DNA from 2 places in the Streptomyces sp. DSM 116795 genome. Region 2 is predicted to be linked to the other one. Evidence: riboswitches for the same ligand, from Rfam matches in the RefSeq annotation. Region 2 holds a riboswitch; the other holds the start of a gene.
The links. A riboswitch is a leader RNA that binds a small molecule or an ion and turns the genes downstream of it on or off. The one in region 2 is predicted to bind glycine.
Positions count from the first base shown of each region.

Region 1 (15,837 bases), 5.1 Mb from region 2:
CCGAACAGGGCCTTGATGCGCTCGCGTGCGATGTCCTCGATGACGTCGACGTGTTCGCAGCCGCCGTAGTAGCGGCGGCCCGGATAGCCCTCCGCGTACTTGTTGGTGAGGACGGAACCCTGGGCCTCCAGGGAGGCGACGGGAGCGAAGTTCTCCGACGCGATCATCTCGAGGGTGGACTGCTGGCGGTGGAGTTCGGCGTCGACGGCGGCGGCGACGTCCGGGTCCACCTCATGGAGAGAACTGTTCAGAAGCGACATGGAACCATCCCTGGTGGCAGGCCGGTCGGGCACATTGGCGGACATACGGGCGGCGTTGGGTCGTTGTGGGCCGGTTAGAGGGCCGGTTGCGTGGCCGCCTGCGGGCGGCCGTACGTGCGGGCGCGGAGCCGGGCGTCAGCTCCCGGCGGTGAACGAGGCGTACTCGTCGGCCGACAGCAGACCCGCCGGCTCGTCCGAGATACGCACCTTGAACAGCCAGCCGCCCTCGAACGGGGCGGAGTTGACCAGCGCCGGGTCGTCCACGACGTCCTGGTTGATCTCCGTGATCTCACCGGAGACCGGCGCGTAGAGGTCGCTGACCGACTTCGTCGACTCCAGTTCGCCGCAGGGCTCGCCCGCGGTGACGCTGTCCCCGGTCTCGGGGAGCTGGACGAAGACGACGTCGCCGAGCGCGTCGGCGGCGTGCGCCGTGATGCCGACCGTCGAGACGCCGTCCTCGGCGTCCGACAGCCACTCGTGCTCCTTGCTGTAGCGCAGCTGCTGCGGGTTGCTCATGTTGCGATTCTCCTGGATGAGAAGGGGACGGAGGGAATCAGTCTTGGCCAGTGGGACGCGGGACACCTCCAGGGGCACGGGTGTCGGCGCGCCACGGTCATGGGGTGTCCCTGCTCGAAGAGCACGGGGAGGGCCGTCAGCGCTGCCGCTTGTAGAAGGGGAGCGCCACGACCTCGTACGGCTCGTGCTTGCCGCGGATGTCCACCGCGACGCCCTCGGTGCCGGGCTCCGCGGACGCGGGATCGACGTACGCCATGGCGACCGGCTTGCCGAGGGTCGGTGACGGCGCACCCGAGGTCACCTCGCCGATCACCGAACCGTCCGCCGCGGAGACCACCTCGTAGCCCGCGCGCGGCACCCTCCGGCCCTCCGCGATCAGACCGACGAGCTTGCGCGGTGGCGCCTTCTCGGCCTGGGCCGCGGCGGCCTCCAGCGGCTTGCGCCCGACGAAGTCGCCGTCGTTCGTGGTCTTCTCGAACTTCACGATCCGGCCCATGCCCGCGTCGAACGGCGTTGTACGCGTGGTCAGTTCGTGCCCGTACAGCGGCATGCCCGCCTCGAGGCGCAGGGTGTCGCGGCAGCTCAGTCCGCACGGCACGAGACCGGCGGGCGCGCCCGCCTCGGTGAGCGCCTCCCATACGGCGACGGCGTCGGCGGGCGACACGAACAGCTCGAAGCCGTCCTCGCCGGTGTATCCCGTACGGGCGATGAGGGCGTCGCGTCCTGCGACGGTGCCCGGCAGGCCCGCGTAGTACTTCAGCCCGTCCAGATCGGCGTCCGTGAGGGCCTTGAGGCCGTGCCCTCCGGAGAGAATGGCTGCGGCCTCCGGGCCTTGCACGGCGATCAGCGCGTACGCGTCGCGGTCGTCGCGGACCTCGGCGGCGAAGCCGGTGCCGCGCTCGCTCAGCGCGTCCAGCACGGTCTGCGCGTTCGAGGCGTTGGCGACGACCATGTACGTCTCTTCGCCGGTGCGGTAGACGATCAGGTCGTCGAGGATGCCGCCGGAGGCGTCGCACAGCATCGTGTAGCGGGCGCGGCCGACGGCCAGCCGGGAGAGGTTGCCGACCAGGGCGTAGTCCAGCAGCTCGCCGGCCTGGCGGCCGGTGACGGTGATCTCGCCCATGTGGGAGAGGTCGAAGAGTCCCGCGCGCGTGCGCACCGCGACGTGCTCGTCCCGCTCGCTGCCGTAGCGCAGCGGCATGTCCCAGCCTGCGAAGTCGGTCATCGTGGCGCCGAGCGCGCGGTGTACGGCATCAAGGGCCGTGGTGCGCGGGGCCGGGGTGCCGGCGGTCCCGCTGTCGGTGTCGTTCATGTCAGGCTCCCGTGACTCGGTGACGCGGATGTCCTCCCCATCTGTCATCGGAACCTGAGAGGTTCGCCACGAGCCCTCGTGCACGGGCGGCGGCTTGCACCGTGGGTGGAGCCGCCCGTGGGCGGCCCGCTTTTCAGATCTGCCTCATCCTGCGCGGTATCGGTGCCTGAGAGATTCAAGGGAGGACTTGCTCCTTCGGCGCCCCGGTGACCCGCACACTGTGCGCGGCCGGGGACTCTCCCGCGTGGATTCGAACGGCCGGTATGCAGTTGACTGGCCCGCTCATCATGGCACGGCGGAGCAGGGGCGTCGACGGTGCGTGCCTCGCCTCGGGAGCGGTGCGTGCGTCCCTGCCGGAGAGCGGTGCGGTGCCTCGCCGCAAGAGCGGTGCGTGCGTCCCTGCCGGGGCGGTGCGTGCCTTTCGCGGCAGTCCCGCAGCGGTAAGGCCGCCTTGCTGCACATTACTGTTTCTTGACACTCTCGGAGGCGGACCGCCGACCGGCGGTCACCAGCCGGGGAGGGGCGATCAGGTGGGCAGCCTGCGCAGTGCGTACGCGACGGTGACCGGCTGGGGGTATTCATCCGCCGGGCAGCGCAGAGACGCCGGCGGCGCTCCGGTGGCGGCACCTGCGGCCGTCGAGACTCCGGCCCCGGCCGGCCCGTCCGCCGGGGCCGCCACGGCTGCCGCGGTCGGACCGGCCGTTCCGGCGCCTCCGGCTCCGTCCGCGGTCGCCGCCACCCTTCACGATCTGCGCGGCACGGAGATCCGCCGTACGCTCCGCTTCCCCGCCGGCGACAGGGTCGTGGTCTCGGGGCTCCCCGGCAGCGGCAAGTCGACGCTGATCCGCCGTGCCGTCGCCGTACAGGACACCGTCCGCCGCATCGACTCCCAGGACGTGCGCGAACGGTGGGCGGCCGCTCTCCCGCGCTGGCTGCCGTACGCCGTCTACCGGCCCCTCGTACGCCTCGCGCACTACGCCGGGCTGCGGCGCGCGCTCGCCTCCGGGGCGAGCGTCGTCGTGCACGACTGCGGCAGCCAGGCCTGGGTGCGCAACTGGCTCGGCCGGGACGCCCTCCGCCGCGGCCGCGCGCTCCACCTCGTACTCCTCGACGTACCGCCCTCGACGGCGCTGCGCAGCCAGGCCGAGCGGGGGCGGACCGTCTCCGACTACGCATTCATGCGCCACCGCCGTGCGGTACGGCGGCTCATCGCGGACGCGGAGGCCGGGCGGCTGCCCCGCGGATGCGAATCCGTGGTGCTCCTGGACCGGGGCGCTGCGGGGAGGCTCCCGGGCATGGCCTTCGACTGACGCGGGACGGACGGCCGACGGACGGCATGACTGACGGCGGGTGGGCGGCACGCGCACGCCCGCGCACCGGGACCGCCCGCACCCCGCCGTGACCACCGCACTAGGGTTTCCGCCATGACCATTCCTCAGCAGTACGGACCGGGCCACGGCGGAGGCTGGCCCGGCAACGAACTGGAGGAGGCCCTCGCCGCCTCCCTGCAGGTGCCCGGCGCGGGTGCCCGGCTGCTGGAGGTGCTCGGACGCAGCAGCGTCTGGGTCCCGTTGCCCGAGGGCGGCGGCCCGAACAGCCCCGACCTGGATCTGCCCACAGTCGAGCTCGACGGGGCCGCGTATGTCCCGGTCTTCAGCTCGGAGCAGCAGTTCCTGCAAGTCGTGGGCGGCCACATGTCCTTCACCGTCGCGCCGGCCCGCGAGTTCGCCCGCGGACTGCCGCCGCAGGTCGGCATCGCCGTCAATCCGGAGGGCACCGTCGGCATGCCGCTGCCGCCGGAGGCCGTCGCGGAACTCTGCGCCAACACCCCCGGCGAGCAGGCGGCGTGGGGCGTGGCGCGGGGCGCGCGCGTACGGCTCTTCGAACCGGACTGGCAGGACGAGCCGGTGGACTTCCTCGCCGCCGTGGCCGGTGAGTTCTCCACTCTGCCGTTGATGCGCACCGCCCGCCGCGCCCTGGCCAGTTCGGAGGGCGATCCGCCCGCGCTGTTCATCGGGATCGAGCTGGACCAGCTCGACCCCGACATCCGCCAGGCCGCGCACGACGCGCTGGCGCGCGCGCTGGGCCGCGTCCCGGTCAAGTGGCTCGTGCAGCTCGTGCTGATGGACGCCGCGCAGGACCCGGTCGTGGACTGGATGCGGCACTGCGTGCGCCCCTTCTACTCGCGGGACTGATCCCTGGCCCCGACGCGGGGACCGACGCCCGGCCCGGCACCCGGGCCCCGCACCCGAGCCCGGCATCCATTACCGGCACCCGGGGCCGGCATCCGCCACCCCGTCCGGGACCAGGGTCGGGGGCGCCCGCCCCCGCTCCGCCCCAGGACGTAGCGCTTCAGTACGACGCCCCGTGTCGGTCGCGGCTCGTAAGCTGGTTTGATGACGGGGACAACGGGGAGGGCCGCGTTCGCGGACCCGGTACAGATCATGGTGAAAGACCGCTTCCCTGCCGGCCGTGCTGCTTGGGGGCACTCCCCCTCGCTGCACTGGGGGGACCCCCACCCAGGCCGGAAGGCTCTGGGGGAGGCGGGCAGGCGAGAGAGCGGTTCCGTAAGAAGGGCGGCCAGGTGAGCGCGGTGGCAGGTGTCGAGCAGCTGCTGGGGCAGGTGTCGCCGGGGAGGTACGACACCTATGAGGCGTTGCTCGATGCGCTCACCGACAGCGAAGTGTGGATGCTGCTCTGGAACGGCCGTCCGGGCACGCCCGACGCACAGTACGGAAACATGGAGGTGGGCGGGTACGGCTACGCCCCCTGCGTGACCTCCGCCCAGGAGCTGGCGGCCTCCGGCTGGGACCGTTCGCACGAGATCGTCTCCGGCCGCGAGATCGCCTCCGCCCTCTTCCCGGAGCGCTGGGGGATCTGGCTCAACCCGCACGCCCCGGGCGGCGGGGTCGGCGTCCCCTGGCTCGATCTGCGGCGCATCGCGCTGGGCCTGGACCAGCTGCCCGCCGGTCCGCTGCGCATCAGCGAACCGAGCCTGGACATCGCGCAGTTCTACGCACTGCTCAGCCAGAACGCACACCGCACGCCCGCCGTGCGGTCCCTGCGCCGCGCCTGGGTGCAGCCCGCGCTGGGCGCCGGCTATCTCGCGATCGGCATGGATCTGTACGACTCGGGCCGGCAGGCCGTCGAGTCGGCGCAGCAGATGATGCGTCAGTCGGTGACCGCGGTGCCGGACGGGCTGCCCGTCTCCAGCGTCGCCATGTCGGACGACTACGACCCCGTGGCGATGTGGCTGCGCCGCAATTCGCGTCCTTTCTTCGACCGTGACGTGCCGACGGCCGACGCCGCTCCGCGGCACGGTTACGGATATCCGCTCTCCTGACGCCCGTACGGGCGGTCGGTGCCCAACTCCTCCTCCGCTCAAGAGTCCTGCGCACGGAAGTGCTGGTGGGCGGTTGTCCACGCGCATTGATCGGTTTCCGATAGTCGCCAGCTTCCGTTCGTATAACGGAACCTGACGCCGCACATCACAGTTAGGCATCCTTTCCCCAGGGGGACTGGCGGGTGATCGCGAGGCGGATGAGACTCCCGAGCGTTGAGGCCTTCGGCCTTTTGTGAACGCGTTACTTGCGAACTGGCCGCTACAGCGGCGGGCGTGGCTGGTCACCCCCGGCCGAGAGAGGGTTCCCCCACGATGACGGCACCACTGCACGACACGTCCGCGGAGACCGCTCCTGCCGATCCCGCTCTCGTTGACGGCGCAGGTGGCAAGTCCATCGAAGGACGCTCTCTCGGACGTATCGCGTGGAACCGTCTCAAGCGCGACAAGGTGGCGCTCACCGGCGGCTGCGTCGTCCTCCTGCTGATCGTGGTGGCCGTGTTCGCGCCGCTCATCGTGAGCGTCCTGGGGCATCCGCCGGACCAGCACCACGAGGACGCGATCGACCCGCTGTTCCAGACGCCGAAGGGCGCGCTCGGCGGCATCAGCGCCGAGCATCTCCTCGGTGTCGAACCCGGCAACGGACGGGACCTCTTCAGCCGCGTCGTCTACGGCGCACGCGTCTCGTTGCTCGTCGGTTTCCTCTCCGCCGTGGTCGCCGTCGTCGTCGGAACCGTACTGGGCGCTCTCGCGGGCTACTTCGGCGGCTGGCTGGACGCGGCCATCAGCCGCGTGATGGACATGCTGCTCGCCTTCCCGCAGCTGCTGTTCATCATCTCGCTGATCTCCGTGCTGCCGAGCGAGATGTTCGGGCTGACGGGCACAGGCGTCCGGATGACCGTGATGATCCTGGTGATCGGCTTCTTCGGCTGGCCGTACATCGGCCGCATCGTGCGCGGTCAGACCCTCTCCCTGCGTGAGCGGGAGTACGTGGAGGCGGCCCGCAGCCTCGGTGCCGGGCGGCGCTACATCCTGTACAAGGAGCTGCTGCCGAACCTGATCGCGCCGATCACCGTCTACACCACCCTGATGATTCCCACCAACATCCTCACCGAGGCGGCGCTCAGCTTCCTCGGCGTGGGAGTCAAGCCGCCGACTGCTTCCTGGGGGCAGATGCTCTCCCAGGCCACGCGCTACTACGAGGCGGATCCGATGTTCATGGTGGTGCCGGGTGTGGCCATCTTCATCACCGTCCTCGCCTTCAACCTCTTCGGCGACGGCGTGCGCGACGCGCTCGATCCCAAGGGGTCCCGTTGACACCCCAGCGCCAGGCACGGCCTGGCTCTGGACCCCCGGCCCGGCGCAGCCGTGCGGGCCGTGACCTACACCGGAGGATGCAGATCGTGACAACCCAACGCTCATCGAGGCGCAGGATCGCCGCGTCGGCCGTCGCGGTCGCGGCCCTCCTCGTCACCGCCGGATGCGGTGGCGGCGGCAGTGACGGCGAAGGCGACGGCAAGGCGCCCGGATTCAACGCGGCCAACGGCAAGACGGCGAACGCGTCCGACAAGAAGGGCGGGACGCTGAAGTTCATCGGTACCCAGGACGCCGACTCCTGGGACACCACGCGTGGCTACTACGGCTTCGCCTGGGACTTCATGCGCTACTACAGCCGCACCCTGATCACCAGCAAGCCCGTCGCGGGCAAGGAGAGCTCGGAGCTGGTCCCGGACCTGGCCAAGGCCAAGGCGAAGATCTCGGACGGCGGCAAGACGTATTCGTACGAGCTTCGCGACGGCATCACCTGGGAGGACGGCAAGCCCGTCACCTCCAAGGACATCAAGTACGGCATCGAGCGGCAGTGGGCGCAGGACGTGCTGTCCGGCGGCCCCATCTATCTCAAGGACACGCTCGACCCGGACGGCAAGTACAAGGGCCCCTACAAGGACAAGGCCAAGGACAAGCTCGGTCTGGACGCCATCGAGACGCCGACCGACAACAAGATCGTCTTCAAACTGCCCAAGCGCAACGGTGACTTCGAGCAGATGCTCGCGATGCCGTCGGCCTCGCCGGTGCGCCAGGACAAGGACACCAAGTCGAAGTACGGCCTGAAGCCGTTCTCCAACGGCCCGTACAAGTTCGAGTCGTACACGCCGAACAAGTCGCTGAAGCTCGTCCGCAACCCCGAGTGGAAGAAGTCCTCGGACAACATCCGCAAGGCGCTCCCGGACAAGATCACCCTCACGCTGATCACCAACTCCGACGAGATGGACAAGCGCCTCATCAACGGCGACTACGACCTGGACATCAACGCCACCGGCATGGAGGCGGCAGGCCGTCAGACGGCCCTCAAGGAGCACAAGGGCAACATCGACAACCCGAGCACGGGTTACATCCGTTACGCGGTCTTCCCGCAGACGGTGAAGCCCTTCGACGACATCCACTGCCGCAAGGCGATGATCTACGGCTCGGACCACAAGTCGATCCAGAACGCCCGCGGCGGCCCGCTCGCCGGCGGCGACATCGGCACCAACATGCTGCCGAAGCTCGTCCCGGGCTCCGACCTGAAGTTCGACCCGTACGGCATCGCCAAGAACGACGGCAAGGCCGACGTGGCCAAGGCCAAGGCCGAGCTGAAGAAGTGCGGCAAGCCGAACGGCTTCAAGACGACGATCGCGGTCCGCAACAACAAGCAGGTCGAGATCGCCTCCGCCGAGGCCATGCAGGCCTCGCTGAAGAAGATCGGCATCGAGGCCGAGGTCGACCAGTACGACGGCGCCCAGACCACGGGCATCATCGGCAACCCCGACTACGTCAAGAAGAAGAACTACGGGATCATCATCATGGGCTGGGGCCCGGACTTCCCGTCCGGCCAGGGTTACGGCATGCCGCTGTGGCACAGCAAGTACATCCTGGACAACGGCAACAACAACTACGCCATGATCGACGACCCGAAGATCGACAAGATGTTCGCCGGCGCGATCGCCGAACTCGACAAGAAGAAGGCGGCCGAGAAGTACGCGGCCATCAACGCCGAGGTCATGAAGGGTGCGTACTACCTGCCCTTCACGTTCGAGAAGAACATCATCTGGCGTTCCAGCAGGCTGACCAACGTCGGTACGACCGACGCCTACAGCGGTCGCTACGACTACGCCGTGCTCGGCGTCAAGTGACCGTCCGACCCCGCCGGCGCACCCGCCGCTAGGCACGAAGGGCAGGTGAGGGCCGCCCAGCGGCGGCCCGGTGAACTCCCCGAAGAACCGGGAGAGTTCACCGGGCCGCCGACCGGCCCGTAAGGCAGTGCTCACTTATCTCATCAGGCGGCTGTTCGCCGTCGTCGTGATGCTCGTCGTCGTCATGCTGGCGGTGTTCGGCATCTTCTTCCTGATCCCGAAGTGGACCGGGGTCGACCCCGCCACGATGTTCGCCGGCAAGCAGGCCGATGCCCAGGCGCTCGAGGGAATCCGGCAGAAGCTCGGCCTGGACGACCCGATCCTCGTCCAGCTCTTCGACTTCTTCAGGGGCATCCTCGTCGGCCGCGACTACAGCAGTGCCGGGGACAGCTACCACTGCGAAGCGCCGTGCTTCGGCTACTCGTTCAAGACCGAGCAGGCCGTGTGGCCGATCCTCGCCGACCGGCTGCCCGTCACCCTGGGCCTGGCCGTCGGTGCCGCGATCATCTGGCTGGTCATCGGGCTCTCCGCCGGCGTCGTCTCGGCGCTGCGCCGCGGCTCCATCTGGGACCGCGCGGCCATGGGCATGGCTCTCAGCGGCGTCTCGCTGCCGATCTACTTCACCGGCCTGCTGTCGCTGGCGATCTTCTCCTACGGGCTGGGGTTGGTGAGCAACGAGTACACACCCCTCGAGGAGAGCTTCCCCCAGTGGTTCAGCGGAATGATCCTCCCCTGGCTGACCCTGGCGTTCCTCTTCGGCGCCATGTATGCCCGGCTCACCCGCGCCACGATGCTCGAAGTGATGGGCGAGGACTACATCCGCACCGCCCGCGCCAAGGGCGTACGGGAGCCGGTCGTCATCCGCAAGCACGCGATGCGCTCCACGATGACCCCCATCATCACGCTCCTCGGAGTGGACCTCGGCGCCCTCATGGGCGGCGCGATCCTCACCGAGACCACCTTCAGCCTCCCCGGCCTCGGCCAGGCGGTTCTGAAGGCGATCGGTGAGAAGGACCTGCCGCTGATCCTCGGCGTCACGCTGATCACCGCCTCCGCGGTCGTCGTGGCGAACCTCATCGTGGACCTGCTGTACGGCGTGATCGACCCCCGAGTGAGGCTCGCATGACGGAATCGCACAAGACGGGCGTCTCGGCGGTCGGCGAGTCCGCCACCGCCTCCCCGGCCCGTTCCTTCCTCGAAGTGCGCGATCTGCATGTGCACTTCCCCACGGAGGACGGCCTGGTGAAGTCCGTCGACGGGCTCTCCTTCCGGCTCGAGAAGGGCAAGACCCTCGGCATCGTCGGCGAATCCGGTTCTGGGAAGTCCGTCACCTCGCTCGGCGTCATGGGCCTGCACACCGTGGGGCAGTACGGGCGGCAGAAGGCCCGCCTCTCCGGCGAGATCTGGCTCGACGGGCAGGAGTTGCTCTCGGCCGACCCGGATTCGGTGCGCAGGCTGCGCGGCCGTGAGATGGCGATGATCTTCCAGGATCCGCTCTCCGCGCTCCACCCGTACTTCACCATCGGGCACCAGATCATCGAGGCGTACCGCGTACACCACGACGTGGACAAGAAGACGGCCCTCAAGCGCGCCGTCGAACTCCTCGACCGCGTGGGCATCCCGCAGCCCGACCAGCGCGTGAACAGCTACCCGCACGAGTTCTCCGGCGGCATGCGGCAGCGCGCGATGATCGCCATGTCGCTGGTGAACAACCCCGAGTTGCTCATCGCCGACGAGCCGACGACCGCGCTGGACGTCACCGTGCAGGCGCAGATCCTCGACCTGATACGGGATCTGCAGAAGGAGTTCGGCTCCGCGGTCATCATCATCACCCACGACCTCGGCGTCGTCGCCGAGCTCGCCGACGACATCCTGGTGATGTACGGGGGCCGCTGCGTCGAGTACGGCACCGCCGAGCAGGTCTTCTACGAGCCCCAGCACCCCTACACCTGGGGCCTGTTGGGCTCGATGCCGCGCGTGGACCGCGCGCAGAGCGAACGCCTCATCCCCGTGAAGGGCTCACCGCCCAGCCTGATCAACATCCCCGACGGCTGCGCCTTCAACCCGCGCTGCCCGTACGCCGATGTGCCCAAGGGCAATGTCACGCGCACCGAACGGCCCGAGTTGAGGGAGGTGGGCGACGGTCATCTGTCCGCCTGCCACATGGACCGCGGCGACCGGGACCGGATCTGGAACGAAGAGATTGCCCCGAAGCTGTGAGTGAGGACGAGCAGATGACGATCCCGTCCCAGCGTGTGACGGACGCCGTGCAGACCAAGGCCGACCCGGAGCCCGGCGAGTCGCTGCTGCGGGTGGGCGGCCTGACGAAGCACTTCCCGATCACCAAGGGCATCCTCAAGCGGCAGGTCGGCGCGGTCAAAGCGGTAGACGGCATCGACTTCGACGTACGGGCGGGGGAGACCCTGGGCGTCGTCGGCGAGTCCGGATGCGGCAAGTCCACGATGGGCCGCCTGATCACGCGGCTGCTCGAACCGACGGCGGGCACGGTCGAGTTCGAGGGCCGGGACATCACCCACCTCGGTGTGGCCGGTATGCGTCCGCTGCGGCGCGACGTCCAGATGATCTTCCAGGACCCGTACTCGTCGCTGAACCCCCGGCACACCGTCGGCGCCATCGTCAGCGCCCCCTTCAAGCTCCAGGGCGTCACGCCCGAGGGCGGTGTGAAGAAGGAGGTGCAGCGGCTGCTGGACCTGGTGGGGCTCAACCCCGAGCACTACAACCGCTATCCGCACGAATTCTCCGGCGGGCAGCGGCAGCGCATCGGCATCGCACGCGCACTCGCCCTCAACCCGAAGCTCGTCGTCGCCGACGAGCCGGTCTCGGCGCTGGACGTCTCGATCCAGGCGCAGGTCATCAACCTGCTGGACGACCTGCAGGACGAGCTCGGTCTCACCTACGTGATCATCGCCCACGACCTGTCGGTGATCCGGCACGTGTCGGACCGGATCGCGGTGATGTACCTCGGCAAGATCGTGGAGCTGACCGACCGGCAGTCTCTGTACGAGTCGCCCATGCACCCGTACACGCGTGCGCTGCTCTCCGCCGTGCCGGTCCCCGACCCGCGGCGCAAGGCGCAGGGCGGACGCGACCGCATCCTGCTCCAGGGCGACGTCCCCTCGCCGATCAAGCCGCCCAGCGGCTGCCGCTTCCACACCAGGTGCTGGAAGGCCACCCAGGTCTGCTCGACGACCGAGCCGCCGCTGGTCTCCCTGGCCCCCGGACACGAGGCGGCCTGCCACCACCCGGAGAACGCCCCCGACCAGCACCCCGAGGACAGCACGCCGCTGGCGGACCGGTCGCCGCAGGCCGACTAGGGGGTGTCGGCGGACTTCGCGCGGCGCGGGCCGGCGGACTTCGGGCAGCCAGGACCGGCCCCGAACGTGCGGAAGGGCGGCCGCGCACCGCGACCGCCCTTCCTGTGCTGTTGTCTCTGCTGTTGTCCGAATCACTTGTCTGTCCTGTTGTCGATCTGTGTGCGGCTGCGGCGCCGGATCAGTACGCGGAGTTCACGTTGTCCATGGAGCCGTACTTGTCGGCCGCGTAGTTGCAGGCGGCGACGATGTTGGCCACCGGGTCGGTCAGGTCGTTCTTGGTGCCCTCGACGTGGTACGCGTCGAAGGTCGGCTGGATGGTCTGCAGCAGACCCTTCGAGGGCGTGCCCTTCTGGGCGTTGACGTCCCAGTCGTTCATGGCGTTCGGGTCGCCGCCCGACTCACGCATGATGTTCTTCTTGATGCCCTGGTGCGAGCCCGGGATGCCCTCTTCCTTCATGACCGCGCGGGCCTGCTTGATCCAGCCGTCCAGGTTGTCGCCGCGGGTCGAGCGGTCGGCCTTCTGGCCGGTGCCGGCACGTGCCTCCTTGGCCTTCTCCGCCTGCTTGGCCTTGGCGGCCTTCTCGGCCTTCTCGGCCTTGGCGGCCTTGGCGGCCTCGTCGGCCTTGTCGGCCGGCTTGGAGGCGGACACCTGCTTCGTCTCCTCACCCTTCACGGGGGACGTGGAGTGGGCCGGTGCGTGGCTGCGCGTGTTGTCGGTGGCGTGATCGCCCGTCGCGGCCTTGGCGGCCTTCGTCGACGGATGGTCGGCCACGTTCACCGAGTGGCCGGCAACCTGCTTGGCCTTGGCTCCTCGGTCCTGGTGGGCGTCCGAGTTCGCAGCGGGCGCTGCTCCGGCGGTCAGGGCCACGACTCCTGCGGCGGCCGCAAGGCCGGCAGCGGCGGACTTCTGGGTCTTGGTCAGTCGGCTGATGGCGGTAATGCGCATGGAAAAGCAGGAACCTTTCGATTGCTTCGTCGCGTAGGAGCCGGATCGGCGTGGGCGCCGAGTTCGGTTCCCGGCGCAAGCGACGCTGCCCATTGGTAAAGGCTCGCGATGCGGGGCCCAAATATGTGACGTACTAAGCGAGCACGGAGTGAAATGCCGGTACAGAATCGGACATCTGGGTTCGAACCTTCGAAATGCCGCAGGACCGGGATCGGCGTCGCCGGTAACCGACTAAGCGGTTTCGTATGTGACGTGCGTCTTATGCGCCGCCTCACATGCGCGAGGTTCCGGATCGACGCTTCGTGATTCCGGAAACACATACCGGTATCGCGGTGGCACCCTTTGTCAGAATTCGTCGCTTTCTGCCATCGGGCCAGCTCGGAAGGGGTTCCGAGGCGTCCCGTCCGGCCGCCTTTCCGTCCCGGGGTCCCGGCCGTCTCCCGTCCGTGCAGGTCTCGTGCACGGGAGGCGCCGGGGAAGAATGGGCCGCGTGAATCAGCACCTGCTCGATCCGGCCGTGCAGCACTGGCTCGACATCGCCGGCATCTTCGTCTTCGCGATATCCGGTGCGCTCCTCGCCGTACGCAAGAACTTCGACGTTTTCGGCATGGCGGTGCTGGCGGAGGTCACGGGGCTCGGCGGCGGGCTTTTCCGCGACGTCGTCATCGGGGCCGTGCCGCCGGCCGCATTCACCGACGCCGGATATTTCCACGCCCCGCTGATCGCCACCGCCCTCGTCTTCTTCCTGCATCCGCACGTGGAACGGATCAACAAGGCGATCAACATCTTCGACGCCGCCGGCCTCGGGCTCTTCTGCGTCGTCGGTACGGTCAAGGCCCACGAGTACGGGCTCGGACTCTTCGCCTCCGCCGTACTCGGTCTCGCCACGGCAGCGGGTGGCGGCGTACTGCGGGACGTGCTCGCCAACGAGGTGCCCTCGCTGCTGCGCTGGGACCGGGACCTCTACGCCGTACCCGCCATCGTCGGCGCCACCGTGACGGCCCTGCTGCTGGACGCCGGCGCGCTCAACGCCGTGACGATGCTGTGCGCCGCCGCCCTGGCGTTCCTGATCAGGCTGCTGGCGCTGCGGTTCGGATGGCGCGCCCCGCGCGCCTGGCACCGTCGCTCAACGGTGGAGGATGCGGAGCCGGGTTCCTGAGCCGGAGCCGGAGCCGGGGCCGGGGCCGAGCCGGGACCGGTGACTACCTGCCGGTAACATATCCGTGTACGGTGCTCATATGTCCGAGACAATCTCCGAGGCCATCTCCGGGAACACCCTCAGCGAGTTCGACCGCGACACCGCCGTACGGCAGCGGGAGCCGGGTGTCCACGACGTGCGGCTCTCCCCGGGCTGGGCCATCGGCCACGCACTCAACGGCGGCTATCTGCTGGCGACCGTCGGCCGAGCCCTCGGCGAGACGCTTCCGCATCCCGACCCGTTCACGGTCACCGCGCACTATCTTTCGGCCAGCACACCCGGCCCGGCCGTGATCCGCAGCGAGACGGTGCGCACTGGCCGCACCCTCTCCACCGGCACCGCGGGCCTCTTCCAGGCCGGCGCGGACGGCCACGAGACCGAGCGCATCCGCGTCCTCGCCTCGTACGGCGATCTGGACACCGTCACGGACGACATCCGTACGAGCGCGAAACCGCCCGCCATGCCGCCCCTCGACCAGTGCTTCAGCGCCCGGGACAACCCCGCCGGGCCGGACGCCGGCCCCGAGATGGGCAAGCGCCTCGACCTGCGGCTCGACCCGGCCACCTGCGGATGGGCGGTCGGGGCGCCGAGCGGGCGCGGCGAGATGCGCGCCTGGTTCGGCCTGGCCGACGGCCGCGACGCCGACCCGTTCTCCCTGCTGATGGCGGTGGACGCGCTCCCGCCCACCGCGTTCGAGCTGGGCCTGAGCGGCTGGGTGCCGACCGTGGAACTCACCGTCCACGTCCGGGCCCGCCCGGCCCCGGGGCCGCTGCGCGTTTCCGTCTCGACCGTCAACCTCGCCGGGGGCTTCCTGGAGGAGGACGTGGAGATCTGGGACAGCGCGGACCGGCTCGTCAGCCAGTCCCGGCAGCTCGCCCGGGCGAAGGTGAACTGAGGCGCCTCCCCGTCGCAGGCACGGTCGGCGTGGTCCGGGGCCGAGAGCGCCGTGGCCGGCACAACCGCTTCGTTACCGGACACTTCGTACGAACATCACGAGCACTGCGCCGACGGCCGCGACGATGCCGGCGCCCCAGAACAGGGCCGGATAGTTGTCGGTGGCGCCGGAGGTTCCGAGGGTGAGCAGGAACAGACCGGCGCCACTGGCCAGCGACTGCGGCAGCGCGTTCGCGATGTTGAACACGCCGAGATCCTTCGCGGCCTCGTCCGGATCGGGCAGCACGTCGATGACCAGTGCCATGTCCACACCGACGTAGACCCCGAAGGCGATGCCCATGACCGCCTCCACGACGTAGAACTGGCCGATCGTCGTGACGGACGCGAGCGCGACGAGGCCCGCCGCGAAGAGGACGGTCGCCACGGCGACGAAGACCCGCCGGCGGCCGAGCCGGTCGGACAGCAGGCCGCCCACGTAGCTGGCTGCGACCAGGCCGACGGTGTAGATGAGCACTCCGTTCGCGAGCACGGCGGCCGCCCTGGCGGCGCTCATGCCCACCTCCTCCTGGAGGAAGTAGAGGCGGAAGGTGATGAACATGAACGAGGCGAGCGTGATCAGGAACCGCCCCAGCCACACCAGCGCGAAGTCCGGGTGCTTGCGAGGGCTCACCCAGAACGAGCGCACGAAATAGGCGAAGCCGAGCCGGGGCGGCGCGGTCTCGATCGGATGGTCCGGCAGTACGAGTACGCAGGCCAGCACCGAAAGCGCCGCGATCACCCCCGGGACCAGGAACAGCAGCGCCATGTCCTCGGTGAAGAGCGGGGCGAGATAGGCGCCGGCCAGCGGCGCCGCGTTCGCCATG
Region 1 covers NZ_CM147707.1:1,916,313-1,932,149, reverse strand. Annotated here, with positions in the region: gene ACSMXX_RS08145 (serine hydroxymethyltransferase) at 1-260, opposite strand, end outside; gene gcvH (glycine cleavage system protein GcvH) at 396-776, opposite strand; gene gcvT (glycine cleavage system aminomethyltransferase GcvT) at 913-2,088, opposite strand; glycine riboswitch at 2,233-2,341, opposite strand; gene ACSMXX_RS08130 (AAA family ATPase) at 2,706-3,398, shown strand; gene ACSMXX_RS08125 (enhanced serine sensitivity protein SseB) at 3,513-4,283, shown strand; gene ACSMXX_RS08120 (enhanced serine sensitivity protein SseB C-terminal domain-containing protein) at 4,673-5,431, shown strand; gene ACSMXX_RS08115 (ABC transporter permease) at 5,744-6,745, shown strand; gene ACSMXX_RS08110 (ABC transporter substrate-binding protein) at 6,832-8,601, shown strand; gene ACSMXX_RS08105 (ABC transporter permease) at 8,729-9,727, shown strand; gene ACSMXX_RS08100 (ABC transporter ATP-binding protein) at 9,724-10,821, shown strand; gene ACSMXX_RS08095 (ABC transporter ATP-binding protein) at 10,836-11,936, shown strand; gene ACSMXX_RS08090 (transglycosylase SLT domain-containing protein) at 12,115-12,882, opposite strand; gene ACSMXX_RS08085 (trimeric intracellular cation channel family protein) at 13,364-14,041, shown strand; gene ACSMXX_RS08080 (thioesterase family protein) at 14,121-14,975, shown strand; gene ACSMXX_RS08075 (MFS transporter) at 15,048-15,837, opposite strand, start outside.
Region 1: linked by a shared signal. The riboswitch ahead of gcvT (glycine cleavage system aminomethyltransferase GcvT) and the one ahead of gcvP (aminomethyl-transferring glycine dehydrogenase) in region 2 are both predicted to bind glycine.

Region 2 (15,837 bases):
CCCGGCGCTGGCCATGCGGGTGGTCAGGACGGGGTTTCGGTTGACCCCGCAGCATCGGGCCGCATAGGTTCCGGTGCACCATCAACCTCGAACAAGGGTGGAGGATCTGCCGTGCCGGTGTGTAGCAGGTGCGGGACCCAGGTCGCAGAGGCGAGCCGGTTCTGTTCCAACTGCGGGGCACCGCTCCGGGGCGGGGCCCCCGTGGTCGAGGGTTCCTCCGAGACGACCTCCACCATCTCGATCTCCGGCCTGGAGGCTTACGAGGCGGAGGCCACCGGCCAGCAGACTCCGCCGCTTTCCCCGGAGGCACAGGCCGCGGTCGACGCGCTTCCCCTGGGCTCAGCCTTGATGGTCGTCCGCCGCGGGCCCAACTCCGGCAGCCGCTTCCTGCTGGACGGGGAGCTCACCACCGCAGGCCGCCATCCCGAGAGCGACATCTTCCTTGACGATGTGACTGTCTCGCGGCGGCACGTGGAGTTCCGCCGTGGCCCCGACGGTGTCTTCACCGTCTCGGACGTCGGCAGCCTCAACGGCACGTACGTCAACCGGGAGCGCATCGAAGCCGGCGTTCCGCTCGCCAACGGCGACGAGGTGCAGATCGGCAAGTTCCGCCTCGTCTTCTTCGCCAGCAAGCGCGCGGTCTGACATACCGGTCTGACATACGTCGCAGGCCCACGGAGCCCTGCCACAGGCGGTGGGCAGAGAGCCCTGCGGTCACGGCTGCGAAGACCGGTCCGCGTGAGACCACGGAGGGCCGGGCTCTGCCACGTCGCCGCAGGGCCAGCGCCGCGCTCGCCGCAGGGCTCGGCGGCGTCCCGGCGGCTGCACTGTGACCAACGTCCCCTCTCAAGTGATCAAAGAGCAGCTGGACGCCGTCGTCCGGGCCCGATGCGGATTTCCGCCCGTACGGACACCTCCGGGGCGCCGGCTGTCCGCCCGGGCGGGGAATCCGCGTCGTGGGCCACCGTCCATGCAGGTCCGTACGGCCTTTGTGCGGGCGGCGCCGCGGTTCCGGGCCGCTGAGCAGGGCGACGTGGAGCGGCGGCCGGGTGAGTAGGTTCATACGACAGCTCAGGGTGGGTCCCGACTACCCAAACAGGCGGGGCACGGCCTAGGGTTGCTGTGTGAACGAGCTCGACGTTGTGGGTGTCCGGGTCGAAATGCCCTCCAACCAACCGATCGTGCTGCTGCGTGAAGTGGGTGGCGACCGGTACCTCCCCATCTGGATCGGCCCAGGGGAGGCGACCGCGATCGCCTTCGCGCAGCAGGGCATGACGCCTGCTCGCCCGCTCACCCATGATCTGTTCAAGGACGTCCTGGAGGCTGTGGGGCAGGAGCTCACGGCCGTCCGTATCACCGACCTGCGCGAAGGCGTGTTCTACGCCGAGCTGGTCTTCGCCAGCGGCGTCGAGGTCAGCGCCCGCCCGTCGGACGCCATAGCGCTTGCTCTGCGCACCGGTACGCCGATCTACGGCAGCGAAGGTGTGCTGGACGACGCGGGGATCGCCATTCCGGACGAGCAGGAGGACGAGGTGGAGAAGTTCCGCGAGTTCCTCGACCAGATCTCGCCCGAGGACTTCGGCACCAGTAGTCAGTGACCCTCCCGGGCCGCCGTCCCGCGCCCGCTCCGCCCGCGTGTGGACCGTGACGTCTTCCCTGCTCACGGTTACGGCAAACCACTCCTTGGGGCAATATCACCCGGCGTGCCGAGTGTGGCGATCGTTGACGCACCACGGGTGACTGCCTACCTTCAGTGAGGCAGGTCCTGGGGTATGCCCCGGGACGTGGAGGACGGAGGTCGGCGTGAGAAGTACCGGCGACGGTATGGCAGCGGACGGTTCTCCTCCGCCGGGGGGTTCCACAGCGCCGTCGCCGGGGGAGAGCGCAGGGGCCGAATCACAGGACCTGGTCGGATACCGCGGACCGACTGCTTGCTCCGCCGCAGGCATCACCTACCGCCAGCTCGACTACTGGGCGCGCACCGGGCTCGTGGAGCCGAGCATCCGCCCCGCGTACGGATCCGGCAGCCAGCGGCTCTACAGCTTCCGCGACATCGTGGTCCTCAAGATCGTCAAACGGCTGCTGGACACCGGCGTATCGCTGCAGAACATCCGCACCGCCGTCCAGCACCTGCGCTCCCGTGGCCGGACCGACCTGGCCAAGATGACGCTCATGAGCGACGGCGCCACCGTCTACGAGTGCTCCTCGCCCGACGAGGTCGTCGACCTGCTGCAGGGCGGACAGGGCGTTTTCGGGATCGCCGTGGGAGTGGTGTGGAAGGACGTCGAGGCGGCCCTGGCGCAGCTGCACGGCGAACACGTCGACTCGGGCGAGACCATCGTCGGCGACCATCCCGGGGACGAACTGGCACGGCGCCGCAACCGCGCCGGCTGAGACTGTCGGACCCATGCGGCAGCATCGACAAGTGTGAGAAGCGTTCCGACGATCCTGCACCTGGACATGGACGCCTTCTTCGCTGCCGTCGAGCAGGCTTCCAAGCCCAGCCTCCGGGGGAAGCCGGTCGTCGTGGGCGGTCTCGGCCCGCGCGGAGTCGTCTCCACGGCGTCGTACGAGGCGCGGATCTTCGGCGTCCATTCGGCCATGCCCATGGCGCAGGCCCGTCGGCTGTGCCCCAATGCCGCCTATCTCGCACCTCGCTTCAGCCTCTACCGGGAGGTGAGCGAAGCCGTGATGGAGATCCTCGGTGAGCTGTCGCCGCTCGTGGAGCCACTCAGCCTGGACGAGGCGTTCGTCGACCTCGAGGCGGGTGACGCGCTGACGGAAGGCTCTGCCTCCCTTGCCGTACGGGCCGTCGGTGAGCGCTTGCGGGACAGCATCAGCAAGAGCACGGGCCTCAACGGATCGGTGGGACTGGCCGGCTCCAAGATGCTGGCCAAGATCGCATCGGAGGAGGCCAAGCCGGACGGACTCGTCGTCATAGAGCCGGGGACGGAGCGTGAGCTCCTGGCTCCCATGTCCGTACGCACCCTGCCAGGGGTCGGCCCGGCCACGGCCGAGGTCCTCCGCCGGGCGGGGATCACCACGGTCGGGGACACGGCGGAGGCGGGAGAGGCGGAGTTGCTGAGGCTCCTCGGCCGAGCGCACGGCACCTCGCTGTACGCGATGGCGAACGGATGGGACGACCGCCCGGTGATCGCGGAGCGCGATGCGAAGTCCGTGTCGGTGGAGGACACCTTCGACGTGGACCTCACCGACCGGGCGCTCGTACAGGCCCATGTCGCGCGGCTAGCCGACCGCTGTGTGGAGCGGCTGCAGGCGGCGGGGAGGTCCGGGCGCACCGTTGCGATCAAGGTGCGGAGCTACGACTTCTCCACGCTGACGCGCTCGGAGACGCTGCGGGGCCCCACCGACGACCGCGGCGTGGTGCGGGAGGCGGCGGCCAGGCTGATCGACACGGTGGACACCACCGCCGGGGTACGGCTGCTCGGTGTCGGCGTGAGCGGTCTGGCGGACTTCACACAGGAGGACCTGTTCGCACAGGCACAGGCCACGGCGGATGCGGCTGAAGCGATGGCGGCGGCCGACGACGCCCGGCAGCGGGAGGGACCGGGCCCGGCGGCCGCGCCCGAGGCGGCCGAGGCGCCGGCCGACCGGCGCTGGGTCCCGGGGCGGGACGTACGGCATGCGGAACATGGCCACGGCTGGGTGCAGGGCAGCGGCCTCGGACGGGTCACCGTGCGGTTTGAGGATCCGGGGTCGGTGCCCGGGCGAGTCCGTACCTTCTCCGTGGACGATCCCGCTCTGGAGGCGGCCGAGCCGCCGCCCCTCGCGGCGATGTCGCGCACGGAAAGTACGGACTCGTTGGGCCGGACGGGGGAGGCGGCCAGGGAGGAATCGGTTCAGCTCTCGGAACCCGCTATCCGCCCGAAGTCCCTGTCGGGAGCGGGTGAGACGGAGGAGGAAGCGGCGGGAGAGTCCTCGGACGCCGGGGACGGGGAGGCAGAGGGGCGCGAGGCTTCCGCGGAGGGCGGCACGTCCAGTCCGTAGTGGAGATAGAGCTGGAGCTCCTGGCGGGGGGAGAGGTGTCTGCCCACGCCCAGTACGGGGGTGCTGCGCACCAGAGCGCGGTCGAAGGGGACGCGCAGGAAGCCGCTGACGAGTTCGCTCGGCTCCAGCGGTACGAGGGTCTCGCGCCGGAGAAGCCCGGTGCGCACGGCAGCCCACTCGGGTTCGCCCGTCGCGTCGTCGAGATACACCTCGCCCACCGTTCCGATCTTGCAGCCGCTGCTGTCGAGTGCTTTGCGTCCGATCAGGCTCCGGGGATCGATGTCGTGCTGCACGGTCCCTCCAAGTCGACGTGACCAGGGCACCGGGTGCGTGACGATAAGAGGCCGGTCCTGGGTCTGGTGGTTTGACGAACCCCTCCCTCGGCCTGTCGTACTGCCGCGCAACGGCGTGCTGCGGGGGCGCCGGGGGACGCCGGGAGCCGGTCGTACAAGCCGTATTACCACCCAAAGGCACATTTCAGCGGTTGGCCACCCGAGTGCACCTCCGGCTCCTGCCGGACAAACCGCTGGTAGGCTCGGAAGCGGCTGTTGACCCCGAGCGGGAGAGTCCTCCGGTGCAGCCGGAGGCGCCGAAGGAGCAACTCCTCCCCGGAATCTCTCAGGCTCACGTACCGCGCGGGCGAGGTCACTCTGGAAAGCAGGGCGGGCCGAGCAGTGCCTGGGCTCCTCCTCACCGACGGTGAAAGCCGGGTTCCCGTCCAGCCGGGCGGACCGGTGAAACTCTCAGGTCGAGATGACAGAGGGGGAGGGCGTCCGGGCACCAGCGCCATGGTGTCCCCGTAGGTCACAGCGACCAGGAGGCCCCCGCAGATGACTGCCAACCGCATCCCTCTCACCGATCTGGAACGCGGAACTCCCTTCGAACGACGGCACATCGGCCCCGATACCGGTGCGCAGGCCAAGATGCTCGCCCAGGTCGGGTACGGCTCCCTCGACGAGCTGACGGCCGCGGCGGTCCCCGAAGTGATCAAGAGCAATGAGGCCCTGCGTCTGCCTCCCGCCCGAACCGAGGCCGAGGTCGTCGCGGAGCTGCGGGAGTTCGCCGCCCGCAACCAGGTGCTCCCGTCCATGATCGGCCTCGGCTACTACGGGACCTTCACGCCCGCGGTCGTCCTGCGCAACGTCATGGAGAACCCGGCCTGGTACACCGCGTACACGCCGTATCAGCCGGAGATCTCGCAGGGCCGCCTGGAGGCTCTGCTCAACTTCCAGACCATGGTGGCCGACCTGACGGGTCTGCCGACCTCCGGCGCCTCCCTCCTGGACGAGCCCACGGCGGCGGCCGAGGCCATGGCCCTCTCCCGCCGTGTCGGCAAGGTCAAGCAAGGCGTCTTCCTCGTCGACGCGGACTGCCTTCCGCAGACGATCGCCGTCATCCGCACCCGCGCCGAGCCGACCGGCGTCGAGGTCGTCGTAGCGGACCTGGACGACGGCATCCCCGCGGACGTGGCGGAGCGGGGCGTCTTCGGGATGCTGCTGCAGTACCCGGGAGCCTCCGGCGCCGTGCGGGACCACCGTGCCGTCATCGATCAGGCTCACGAACTGGGTGCGGTCGTGACCGTCGCCGCCGATCTGCTGGCCCTCACGCTGCTGACCTCCCCGGGCTCGCTCGGCGCGGACATCGCAGTCGGCTCCAGTCAGCGTTTCGGTGTGCCCATGGGCTTCGGCGGGCCGCACGCGGGCTACATGTCGGTGCGCGAGAGCTACGCGCGCAGCCTCCCCGGCCGCCTCGTCGGAGTCTCCAAGGACGCCGACGGCTCGCAGGCCTACCGCCTCGCCCTGCAGACCCGCGAGCAGCACATCCGCCGCGAGAAGGCCACCAGCAACATCTGCACTGCCCAGGTGCTGCTCGCGGTGATGTCCGGGATGTACGCGGTGCACCACGGGCCGGAGGGCCTTGCGCACATCGCACGCCGTACGCACCGCTACGCGACGCTGCTCGCCGAGGGGCTGCGCGCAGGCGGCGTCGAGATCGTGCACGGCAGCTACTTCGACACCGTCACCGCCCGGGTGCCGGGCCGTGCGGCCGAGATCGTCGCCCGTGCGCGGGAAGCCGGTGTGAATGTGCGGGAGACAGACGCCGACCACGTCGGCATGGCCTGCGACGAGACCACGAACCGGGCGCAGCTGGAGGCCGCCTGGTCCGCCTTCGGCGTCGAGGCGGATCCCGCCGAGCTGGACGCCCGCGCTGCGGACGACGCCCTGCCCGACGCACTGCCCGAGGCGCTGCTGCGCACCGACGACTACCTGACGCACCCCGTCTTCCACGAGTACCGGTCCGAGACGGCGATGCTGCGCTACCTGCGCAGGCTGGCCGACCGCGACTACGCGCTGGACCGCGGCATGATCCCGCTCGGGTCGTGCACGATGAAGCTCAACGCGACAACCGAGATGGAGGCCGTCACCTGGCCCGAGTTCGCGGGGCTGCATCCCTTCGCACCGGCCGACCAGGCCGAGGGCTACATTGCGCTCATCCGCCAGCTCGAAGAGCAGCTCGCGGAGATCACCGGCTACGACGCGGTCTCCCTGCAGCCCAACGCCGGCTCGCAGGGCGAACTGGCCGGGCTGCTCGCCGTACGCGCCTACCACCGCTCACGCGGCGACGACCAGCGCACCGTGTGCCTGATCCCCTCCTCTGCGCACGGCACCAACGCTGCCAGCGCCGTGATGGCGGGCATGCGCGTGGTGGTCGTCAGGACCAGCGAGGACGGTGACGTGGACACCGCCGACCTGCGCGCGAAGATCGAGCAGTACGGCGACGAACTGTCGGTGCTGATGGTCACCTACCCCTCCACGCACGGGGTCTTCGAGGAGAACATCACCGAGATCTGCGCCGCCGTGCACGACGCCGGCGGTCAGGTCTACGTGGACGGCGCGAACCTCAACGCGCTGATGGGGCTCGCGCGGCCCGGCAAGTTCGGTGCCGACGTCTCCCATCTGAACCTGCACAAGACCTTCTGCATCCCGCACGGCGGCGGCGGTCCCGGCGTCGGCCCGATCGGGGTGCGCGAGCACCTCGCCCCGCACCTGCCCAACCACCCGCTGCAGCCCGCCGCGGGACCGGCGAGCGGCATCGGCCCCGTCTCCGGCTCACCCTGGGGCTCGGCCGGGATCCTGCCGATCTCCTGGGCGTACGTGCGGCTGATGGGAGCCGAAGGGCTGCGCCGTGCCACACAGGTCGCGGTGCTCGGCGCGAACTACATCGCCAAGCGCCTGGAACCGCACTACCCGGTGCTCTACACGGGGCCGCGCGGGCTGGTCGCGCACGAGTGCATCATCGACGTACGGCCGCTGGCGAAGCAGACCGGCGTCACCATCGACGACGTGGCCAAGCGGCTGATCGACTACGGCTTCCACGCACCGACCATGTCGTTCCCCGTGCCGGGCACGCTCATGACGGAGCCCACGGAGAGCGAGGACTTGGCAGAGCTGGACCGCTTCTGCGAGGCGATGATCGAGATCCGCGGTGAGATCGACAAGGTCGGCTCGGGGGAGTGGCCCGCCGAGAACAATCCGCTGCGCAACGCGCCGCACACCGCAGGGCAGTTGAGCGGGGACTGGGCGCACCCCTACGGGCGCGAGGAGGCGGTGTTCCCCGCGGGAGTCAGCGCCTCGGACAAGTACTGGCCGCCGGTGCGGCGTATCGACGGCGCCTTCGGCGACCGCAATCTGGTGTGCTCCTGCCCGCCGTTGGAGGAGTACGACGGCTGAGCCGGCGCGGCGGAGCAACGCCGCATACGTCAGGGCCGGTTCGGTGGGACACCGGGCCGGCCCTGGCTCTGCGCCGCTGCGGGATCAGGCGGCGGTGGCGATGTTGCGGCTGTCGAGCGGACGGTGCGGATCGATGATCTTGCCGTCCGGCAGGAGTTCACCCGTGTCCTCGAAGAGGAGAACACCATTGCACAGCAGGCTCCAGCCCTGTTCCGGGAAGTGAGCCACAGGGTGTGCGGCTTCCCGGTCGGCGGACTCGGCTGTCGGGCAAGGTGGCTGGTGCTGGCACATTGTCGCTGTCGTCTTCCGTAGTGTCGTGATGTCCGTGTTGCGGCTGGTAACGGTGTCCATTGCCGCCCCCCGTTCCGGTGCGTGTCCCAGTGTTCCCCCGCGGAGGAGATTCCGCAGGGATTTCGTGTCACCACTCCTCAACCAGGACAGACGCATCACTCGTGCGGGTGGTTGCCGTCAACTCCACCGCTGTTACGGGTGGTTTGCCGTATTGGTGCTGCGGGGAGCCCTGGCCCGGAACCGCGCGAGGTGCCGCGTACCGTACCGCACCTCGTTCACATCCCCCGCTTCGTTCACGCCCCGCTTCGCAGCAGCGTCGTCGTCGTGACCGAACGCCTGGTCAGCAGCGGCAGCAGCGCGTCCGCCCGGTGCGGTACGCGGGCAGCGATGCCCGGAGGAGCGGGCGCCAGCGGGATCAGCAGGTCGGAGGGCTGCGGTGTGCCCTCGGTCATGTCCGCGTCGGCGTTCCCGTGCAGCCACAGCGTGAGCATGTACAGCCGCGGCACGGACAGCAGCCGGGGCTGGTGGAGCCCGGGCAGCGACTCGGCCTGCCGCAGGGCCCGTTGGGACGAGGCGACGTAGGGGCCGCCGCAGAAGTACGCGAACGCCCACCCGTCGGAGGTGAGCAGTGTCTCCGCGGCGCCGACCGCGGCCGATCCGGCGGGGGCGCCCGCATCCCGCAGCAGGAAGCGCCAGCCGGTGAGCCGCGTGGACGGGGCCGCGGCGGCCGGGCGGTCTCCGGTCAACTCATGGACGGGCAGCGGGAGTTCGATCTCCAGTGCGCGCCCGGCTCCGTCCGCGGTGAGAGGCGTGCGTCCCCGGTGCGCGGGAGGCCGGGTGCGAAGCGCCGCAAGGACGCTGCGTGATGCGGAAACCGGGGCGGAAGGGACCTGCAGCGGCATGATGGGTCGCCACCTCTCACTGGAGATCACGTGGTGCTCTGCATGGCGCGGACAGCACTGTCGGCGTGGGAAGACCGCGAGCCGCGGGCGGACGCGTCGACTGCGGGCCCCCGGACCGTCCGGTGATACCGCGCCTCGGCCTCTGCCCGGAGTTTATACGAAGGGTGCTACATCACCATTTCTGCTAACGCGCCAGGGTTGTTAACGCAAGGCGGTATCCGGTCGGCGTGGTGCGGTACTTGACTGCTTGTCCTGTGGTGCCCGGGCCTGCTGCCTGGGGCGACGGTGCTCCGGTGGTCGGCCGGATCCTGTCTGCCTTTCCCACAATGACTGTGCGTCCGGACTGGGACTCCTGCCGCATGCCAGAGGAACGTGACGCCCGGCGCGATATGCGGCAGTCACCGGCGGCCGGGTTCCGGACTCGTACCTTCCGGGCCGGGCCTTGAATCGAGCGCGGCCCCTGCCGGAGGACCGGCGGGACGGGAGTCTCAAAACGCGCGGCCTAGGCGTTATCCACCTGCCCGACGGGCATCATGGCTGACACCATGCGGCCGTATCGAGGAGGGACACCCCGATGGGTGAGAAGGTCGTCTCCGACGGGTTCGACCTGTCCGCTCGGCATCGGTACAGGCGGAAGCTGAAGGAGTGCCTCGAGGCGTTCGGGGTGCTCCTGGACGAGGGACGGTTCGAGCGCCCGCGGAATCTGATGGGCCTGGAGATCGAGCTGAATCTCGCGGACGCCGACGGAATGCCCCGCATGATGAACGCCGAGGTGCTGCGGCGTATCGGCAGCCAGGATTTCCAGACGGAACTCGGGCAGTTCAATCTCGAGGTCAATATCGTGCCGCACCGCCTGTCCGGGCGGGTGTTCGATCAGCTGGCGGAGGAGCTGCGTACGGGGCTTGGCTATGCCGACAGGCAGGCCCGGGAAGAGGGCGCCCGGATCGTGATGATCGGCATCCTGCCCACGCTCACGGACGAGGACCTCGTCTCGTCGAACCTGACCGAGGTGGACCGCTACACCCTGCTCAACGACCAGATCATGGCTTCGCGGGGCGAGGAGGTCGTCCTCGACATCGAAGGCGTCGAGCGGCTGACCCGTAACTCCGCCTCGATCGCGCCGGAGGCAGCGTGCACCTCGGTGCAGCTGCATCTGCAGGTGACGCCGGATCGTTTCGCCGACGTGTGGAACGCATCGCAGGCGGTCTCCGCCGTGCAGGTCGCCATGGGCGCCAACTCGCCCTTCCTGTTCGGCCGTGAGCTGTGGCGCGAGTCGCGCATCCCGCTCTTCCTGCAGGCGACCGACACCCGGCCGGCTGAGCTGAGCGCACAGGGCGTACGGCCGCGCACCTGGTTCGGCGAGCGGTGGATCGGTTCCGTGTACGACCTGTTCGAGGAGAACCTGCGCTACTTCCCCGCGCTGCTGCCCATCTGCGACGACGAGGACCCGCACGGCGTACTGCGGCAGGGAGGCACCCCCGGCCTCCCGGAACTTGTGCTGCACAACGGGACCGTCTACCGCTGGAACAGGCCGGTGTACGCGGTCACCGCCGGCGTCCCCCATCTGCGCGTGGAGAACAGGGTGCTGCCCGCGGGCCCCACGGTGGCGGACGTGCTCGCCAACACCGCTCTCTACTACGGACTGGTGCGCAGCCTCGCCGACGAGCCGCGCCCGGTCTGGACGAGACTGCCCTTCGGCGCCGCGTCCGCGAACTTCGAGGCGGCCTGCCGGTACGGCATCGAGGCCGAACTGACCTGGCCGCGGCCCGGCCGCCCCGGCGGCCTCGCCACTGTGCCGGCGGTCCGGCTCGTACAGGAGGAACTGCTGCCCATGGCGGCCGCCGGGCTGGAGGCGTGGGGCGTCGAGAGCGGCGACCGCGACCGCTGCCTGAGCATCATCGAGGAACGCTGCCGCCGCCGCGTCAACGGCGCCTCGTGGCAGGCCGCCGCCTACCACCGCTGCGTCGACTCCGGGCTCGACCGGGAGAAGGCGCTCGCGGCGGTCACACGGCGCTACTGCGAACTCGCCCGCACGGGCGAGCCGGTGCACACCTGGCCCCCAGGGGCCTAGCGGTACGGCCCGCGCCCCGGCCCGTGCGGCCGGACCCCGCTTCGCACGCCCCGTCCGCGTCCGGCAAGCTATGCACGTCCCCGGCTGTCGCGTACCGGTGAAGTGGAGGCATGTGTGCAGTCGCAAGCGAGCGACCCCGCCCGGTCCCCGGCGTCCGGGGAGACGCTCACGGAGCGCGTACTGCGGCGCGAGACGCTGCTGGTGCTGGCACTGTCGCTCGGGGCGAGCGCGGTATCGGCGCTGATCAGCTTCGTGGGCTCGCTGACCGCCTCCGGGGCTCTCGCCGACCAGGCCGCACGGCTCAACACCTCACGGGCCCCGGACCGCCCGTGGCTGGACCTGGCCTGGCAGCTCTTCGGGATCGCCACGGCGCTCGTGCCGGTGGCGCTGGTGGCGCACCTCCTCATGCGGGAGGGCTGGGAGCACCGCCCGGGCCGCCCGGGCGCAGGGGGAGGGCTGCGCTCGCTCGGGTTCGACCGGAGCAGGCCCGGCTTCGACCTGGGACGCGGGGCGCTGCTGGCGGCCGCCATCGGCGGGAGCGGCCTTGCGCTGTACCTGGCCGCCCTGCAGGCCGGTTTCAACCTCACCGTGGTCCCCGAGTCCCTGCCGCACGTGTGGTGGCGGATTCCGGTCCTGATCGCCTCCGCGCTGCAGAACGCCGTGCTGGAAGAGGTCATCGTCGTCGGCTATCTGCTGCGCAGACTCGGGCAGCTGCACTACTCACCGTGGGCCGCCCTCGGGGTGAGCGCCGTGCTGCGCGGCTCGTACCACCTCTACCAGGGCATCGGCGGCATGCTGGGGAACATGGCGATGGGCGTCATCTTCGTTGTGCTCTACCGGCGTTGGGGACGTGTCGGGCCGCTGGTGGTGGCTCACGCCCTGATCGACATCGTCGCCTTCACCGGCTACGCGCTCTTCGCCGGCAAGGTGGACTGGCTGCCTACGCCCTGAACCGACGGGCGTGGCCGGGGACTGCGCTCTCCGGGCGGACGCGCGTCACCATCCGGCACAGAGCTGCGCGTCGAGCACCGTGACCGCCTCGCCCGTCAGTTCGGTGCGTTCACCGCGCAGTGTCGTACGCACCAGGCCCGTACGAGCGGAGCACTGCAGGCCCGTGAGGGAGTCTTGGCCCAGCCGCCCGGACCACAGCGGCGCCAGGGCGGTGTGGGCACTGCCGGTGACCGGGTCCTCAGGGATACCGGCGCCGGGGGCGAACATCCGCGAGACGTAGTCGTGGCCGCCGTCATGGGTGCCGCCGGTGCGGCCCTCCGCGAGCGCGGTGACGATGACGCCCCGGTGCGGGAGGCGGGCGACCGCCGCGCTGTCGGGGGTGAGGGCGCGCAGCGTCCGCTCGTCCGCCACCTCGACGAGGAGATCGCCGAGCGGGCCCGTGTCGTACACGGAGACCGGCTCGGCGCCGAGAGCGGGGGCGAGACCGGGGGGTGCGGCGGCAGGGGTGAGCGGTGCCGTGGGGAAGTCCAGTGTGATCGCTCCGCCGGGCGCGGTTGCCGCGCCGAGCACACCGCTGCGGGTGCGGAAGCGGACGGCGCCTTCGCTCCTGCCGTCGCCGTGCAGGACGTGTGCGGTGGCCAGCGTCGCGTGACCGCACAGACCGACCTCCGTGGTGGGAGTGAACCAGCGCAGCGCCCAGTCGGCCTCCGAGTCCCCGGAGAGCGGGTGTGCGAAGGCGGTCTCCGAGAGGTTCATCTCTCCGGCGACCTTCTGCATGCGTTCGTCCGGCGGGAACGACTCCTCCTCCAGCAGCACGACCGCGGCCGGATTGCCGCTGTAGGGACGGTCGGTGAAGGCGTCGACTGTACGGATCCTCATGCCGCGGGACGTTAGGCGACGTCGGATGGACCGGGCGACGGCCAATGCCGGACAGGTGGACCGGGACGGGCGGTGACCTGTCTCAACGAAGATTCCGTGAAACTCAGCGAAGGTGAACGGAAGCTCGTTCCTGGCTGGAGCGGGACCGGTTGATCCTGCTCGACAGAGACCGCAGGTGACGGCCGTATCGTCGCAGCCATTCTGGCTGCGCTGGCATGACGGCAGGCGCCAGCGCCGCCACGCTCCCGGCTGCTTAGTCCGGCTGGCTGCAGTGCATGCCCGAGTCGTGGATGTCCGGGCCGAGCACGACATGGACGAGCGGACGCGGGATGCCTTCGCGGCGACGAACGGGCCTGCGCCACCACGGGCTGGGGGGGGGATGCGTGGCAGTGGGCTCAAGAATCGAGCACGGCGGCGACGGCCTCGATTTCGACGAGCTGGTTCCGGTAGCCGAGCACGGTGACGCCCATCAAGGTGCTGGGGACGTCATGGTCGGCGAACGAGTTCCGGACTACCTCCCATGCAGCCACCAGGTCCTCCTGCCGGGCCGATGCGACGAGGACCCTGGTGCTGATGACGTCCTGGAGCGACGCGCCCGAGGCAGCGAGAGCAGTCTGCATGTTCTCGATGGCCTTCGTCGCCTGACCCGCGTAGTCCCCGATCGCCGCTGTGGAGCCGTCATCGTTCAGCGGACACGCGCCGGCGAGGAAGATCAGGCGTGACTCGGCGGGCGCCGTGGCCGCGTAGGCATACTCAGCGACGTCGGACAGAGAGGCGGTGCGGATCAAAGTGATGGCACGAGGCATGGCCGTCGGGTCCTCCGTCGGGTGTTGAGCAGGACGGGCATTCTGCCAACGTCCGTTGGGTCCCGCCTTCCTGTTTCTCGCCGCTCCCACGGCAGCGCCGTCACTTCGCGTTGCTCAGTTCAGGGGTGACGGGGCGATCCCGAGGACGGGCAGACAGTCAGCAACAGCGACGAGTTCGATATCGTCGCGCCGCCGCGTGATCCACTGCTCGCGGGTCAGCCTCCAGCGTTTGATCTCCGCCGGCTCGCCCCGTCGGGTGTCCCAGGTGACGCCGTTCGGCACATATCCCAGGGCTTCGGAGACACGGTTCGAGGCATGGTTGTCGACGAACGCATCACTGTTCGCCTCGCAGCCCCCCAGCCCTTCGAAGGCCAGATGCAGCACTGCCTGCCGCATCTCCTTCCCCATGCCGCCGCCCCTCACGTCGGGGCTGAGCCAGGAGAAGGTGGAGACCGTTCCGAACGCGGCGAAGTCGGTGCCGATCAGGTCCTGCATCCCTACCGGCTCGCCGTCGATGACCACGACGAAGTAAAGGCGCCAGAAGCCGGCCTCGACACGGCCTCGGCCCCTCCACACCTCCCGCAGCCAGCTCCACTCGCGTCCCGGCCCCTCCTCATAGAGGGACATCGGATCGTCGAAGGGCCACGGAGGCCCCGTGGCTATCCCCTTGCGCACCGTCGGGACCAGGCGTTCCAGGAGCTCATCTGTCGCCCCAAGCAGGGACAGCCGGGGCGTGTGCACCTCCAGGTTCAACGGGGGATACGCGGACAGCGGCGAGGCGGTCGTGGACATGGGCGCAAACCCTAGGACCGAGCCCTCACAGCGTGCATCCCTTATTCAGCCGGGCCCGAGTACGGCGTCGCGGACCAAGCACTCAAACTTCGATGCGACCGGACACCCGGCATGAGCGCCGGTGCACATTCGCTGAGACAAACTGCTGGGATAGCAACCTTCGCTGAGACAGAACCGCATCCGCGCACCTTGGGTGAGATCGACGCCAGCTCCGCTGAGACAGGTCAGACGGGGCGAGAACCAGGGCATTGCCATACGAGCATCAGCGATATATCGTTGACGCATCACGACAAGTCAACGTCTGTCGAAGACAGATCATCGAAAGGATGTCGTCATGCGTAAGGAAGAACAGCGACCGGGCGGCCGCGGGCGCGGTCACGGCCCGGGGCACTGCGGCCCGGGTGGGTTCGGTCCGTCCGAGAGGCGGGCCTTCGGTGCGTTCGGTCCGCCCTTCGGAGACGGGCCGCCGTTCGGCCCGCGGGGGCGTGGCCGCGGGGGACCGCGAGGCCGGGCACGCCGCGGCGATGTGCGTGCCTCGATCCTGGCGCTCCTCAAGGACCGTCCGATGCACGGCTACGAGATGATCCAGGAGATCGCCGAGCGCAGCGGCGGAGCGTGGAAGCCCTCGCCGGGCTCCGTCTACCCGACGCTGCAGCTGCTGGAGGACGAGGGTCTGATCAGCAGCGCCAGTGAGGGCGGCAAGAACCTCTTCTCCCTCACCGACGCCGGACGGCAGGAGGCCGACGCCGGCCCGGAGGCTCCGTGGGAGGAGGCCGGACGCGGCATCGACTGGGAGGCGATGAACGAGGTGCGCAAGGCCGGCGGTGCTCTGGTCAGCGCGTTCCAGCAGGTCTGGGCGAACGGCAGCCCGGAGCAGCGGGACAAGGCGCTCGCGGTCGTCAACGACGCCCGCAAGAAGCTCTATCTGATCCTCGCCGAGGACGAGTGACCGTTGCGCCGTGGGCCTTCGCCCGCCGGTCAGCGCGGCGGACCCCCGCCGGGCAGCAGCGGCCGGACGTCGAGTTCGCCGGCGCCGCACACCTCGCCCAGCTTCCACTGCGCGGACTTCGCGGTGCGCTGGTCCGGCGGGATCACGCGTACCGCCTTCGGGTCCGGGCACCTTCCGTCGGAGGGGTCGCCCTCGCCCGGCACGACCGTCCAGTGCAGCCGGGCCGACGCCTTGCCGCCGGGGGAGAGCGTCAGCTGCCGCGAGGGGGTGGAGTGGTCCCGTACGACCTCGGTCGGGATCTTCCCGCCGTCCTCGCCGGTCAGCTGGAGCCCGGGCCAGCCCTGCGTACGGCAGGGGGTGGACGAGGAGTTGGCGAGGACGAGGGCGGCATAGCGGTTGCCGGCGGCGGGTTGTCCCGGTCGCAGAGAGACCGACAGCGCCTCCGTCGTGCACCACC
Region 2 covers NZ_CM147707.1:6,978,141-6,993,977, forward strand. Annotated here, with positions in the region: partial or broken gene ACSMXX_RS30150 (zinc-ribbon domain-containing protein) at 118-180, shown strand; gene ACSMXX_RS30155 (FHA domain-containing protein) at 202-645, shown strand; gene ACSMXX_RS30160 (bifunctional nuclease family protein) at 1,125-1,598, shown strand; gene ACSMXX_RS30165 (MerR family transcriptional regulator) at 1,825-2,394, shown strand; partial or broken gene ACSMXX_RS30170 (DNA polymerase IV) at 2,428-3,789, shown strand; gene ACSMXX_RS30175 (PRC-barrel domain-containing protein) at 3,861-4,301, opposite strand; glycine riboswitch at 4,558-4,652, shown strand; glycine riboswitch at 4,653-4,778, shown strand; gene gcvP (aminomethyl-transferring glycine dehydrogenase) at 4,839-7,739, shown strand; gene ACSMXX_RS30185 (DUF5999 family protein) at 7,824-8,030, opposite strand; gene ACSMXX_RS30190 (hypothetical protein) at 8,324-8,932, opposite strand; gene ACSMXX_RS30195 (glutamate-cysteine ligase family protein) at 9,507-11,003, shown strand; gene ACSMXX_RS30200 (CPBP family intramembrane glutamic endopeptidase) at 11,118-11,954, shown strand; gene ACSMXX_RS30205 (PhzF family phenazine biosynthesis protein) at 12,000-12,833, opposite strand; gene ACSMXX_RS30210 (RidA family protein) at 13,229-13,639, opposite strand; gene ACSMXX_RS30215 (GNAT family N-acetyltransferase) at 13,754-14,431, opposite strand; gene ACSMXX_RS30220 (PadR family transcriptional regulator) at 14,766-15,380, shown strand; gene ACSMXX_RS30225 (DUF4232 domain-containing protein) at 15,410-15,837, opposite strand, start outside.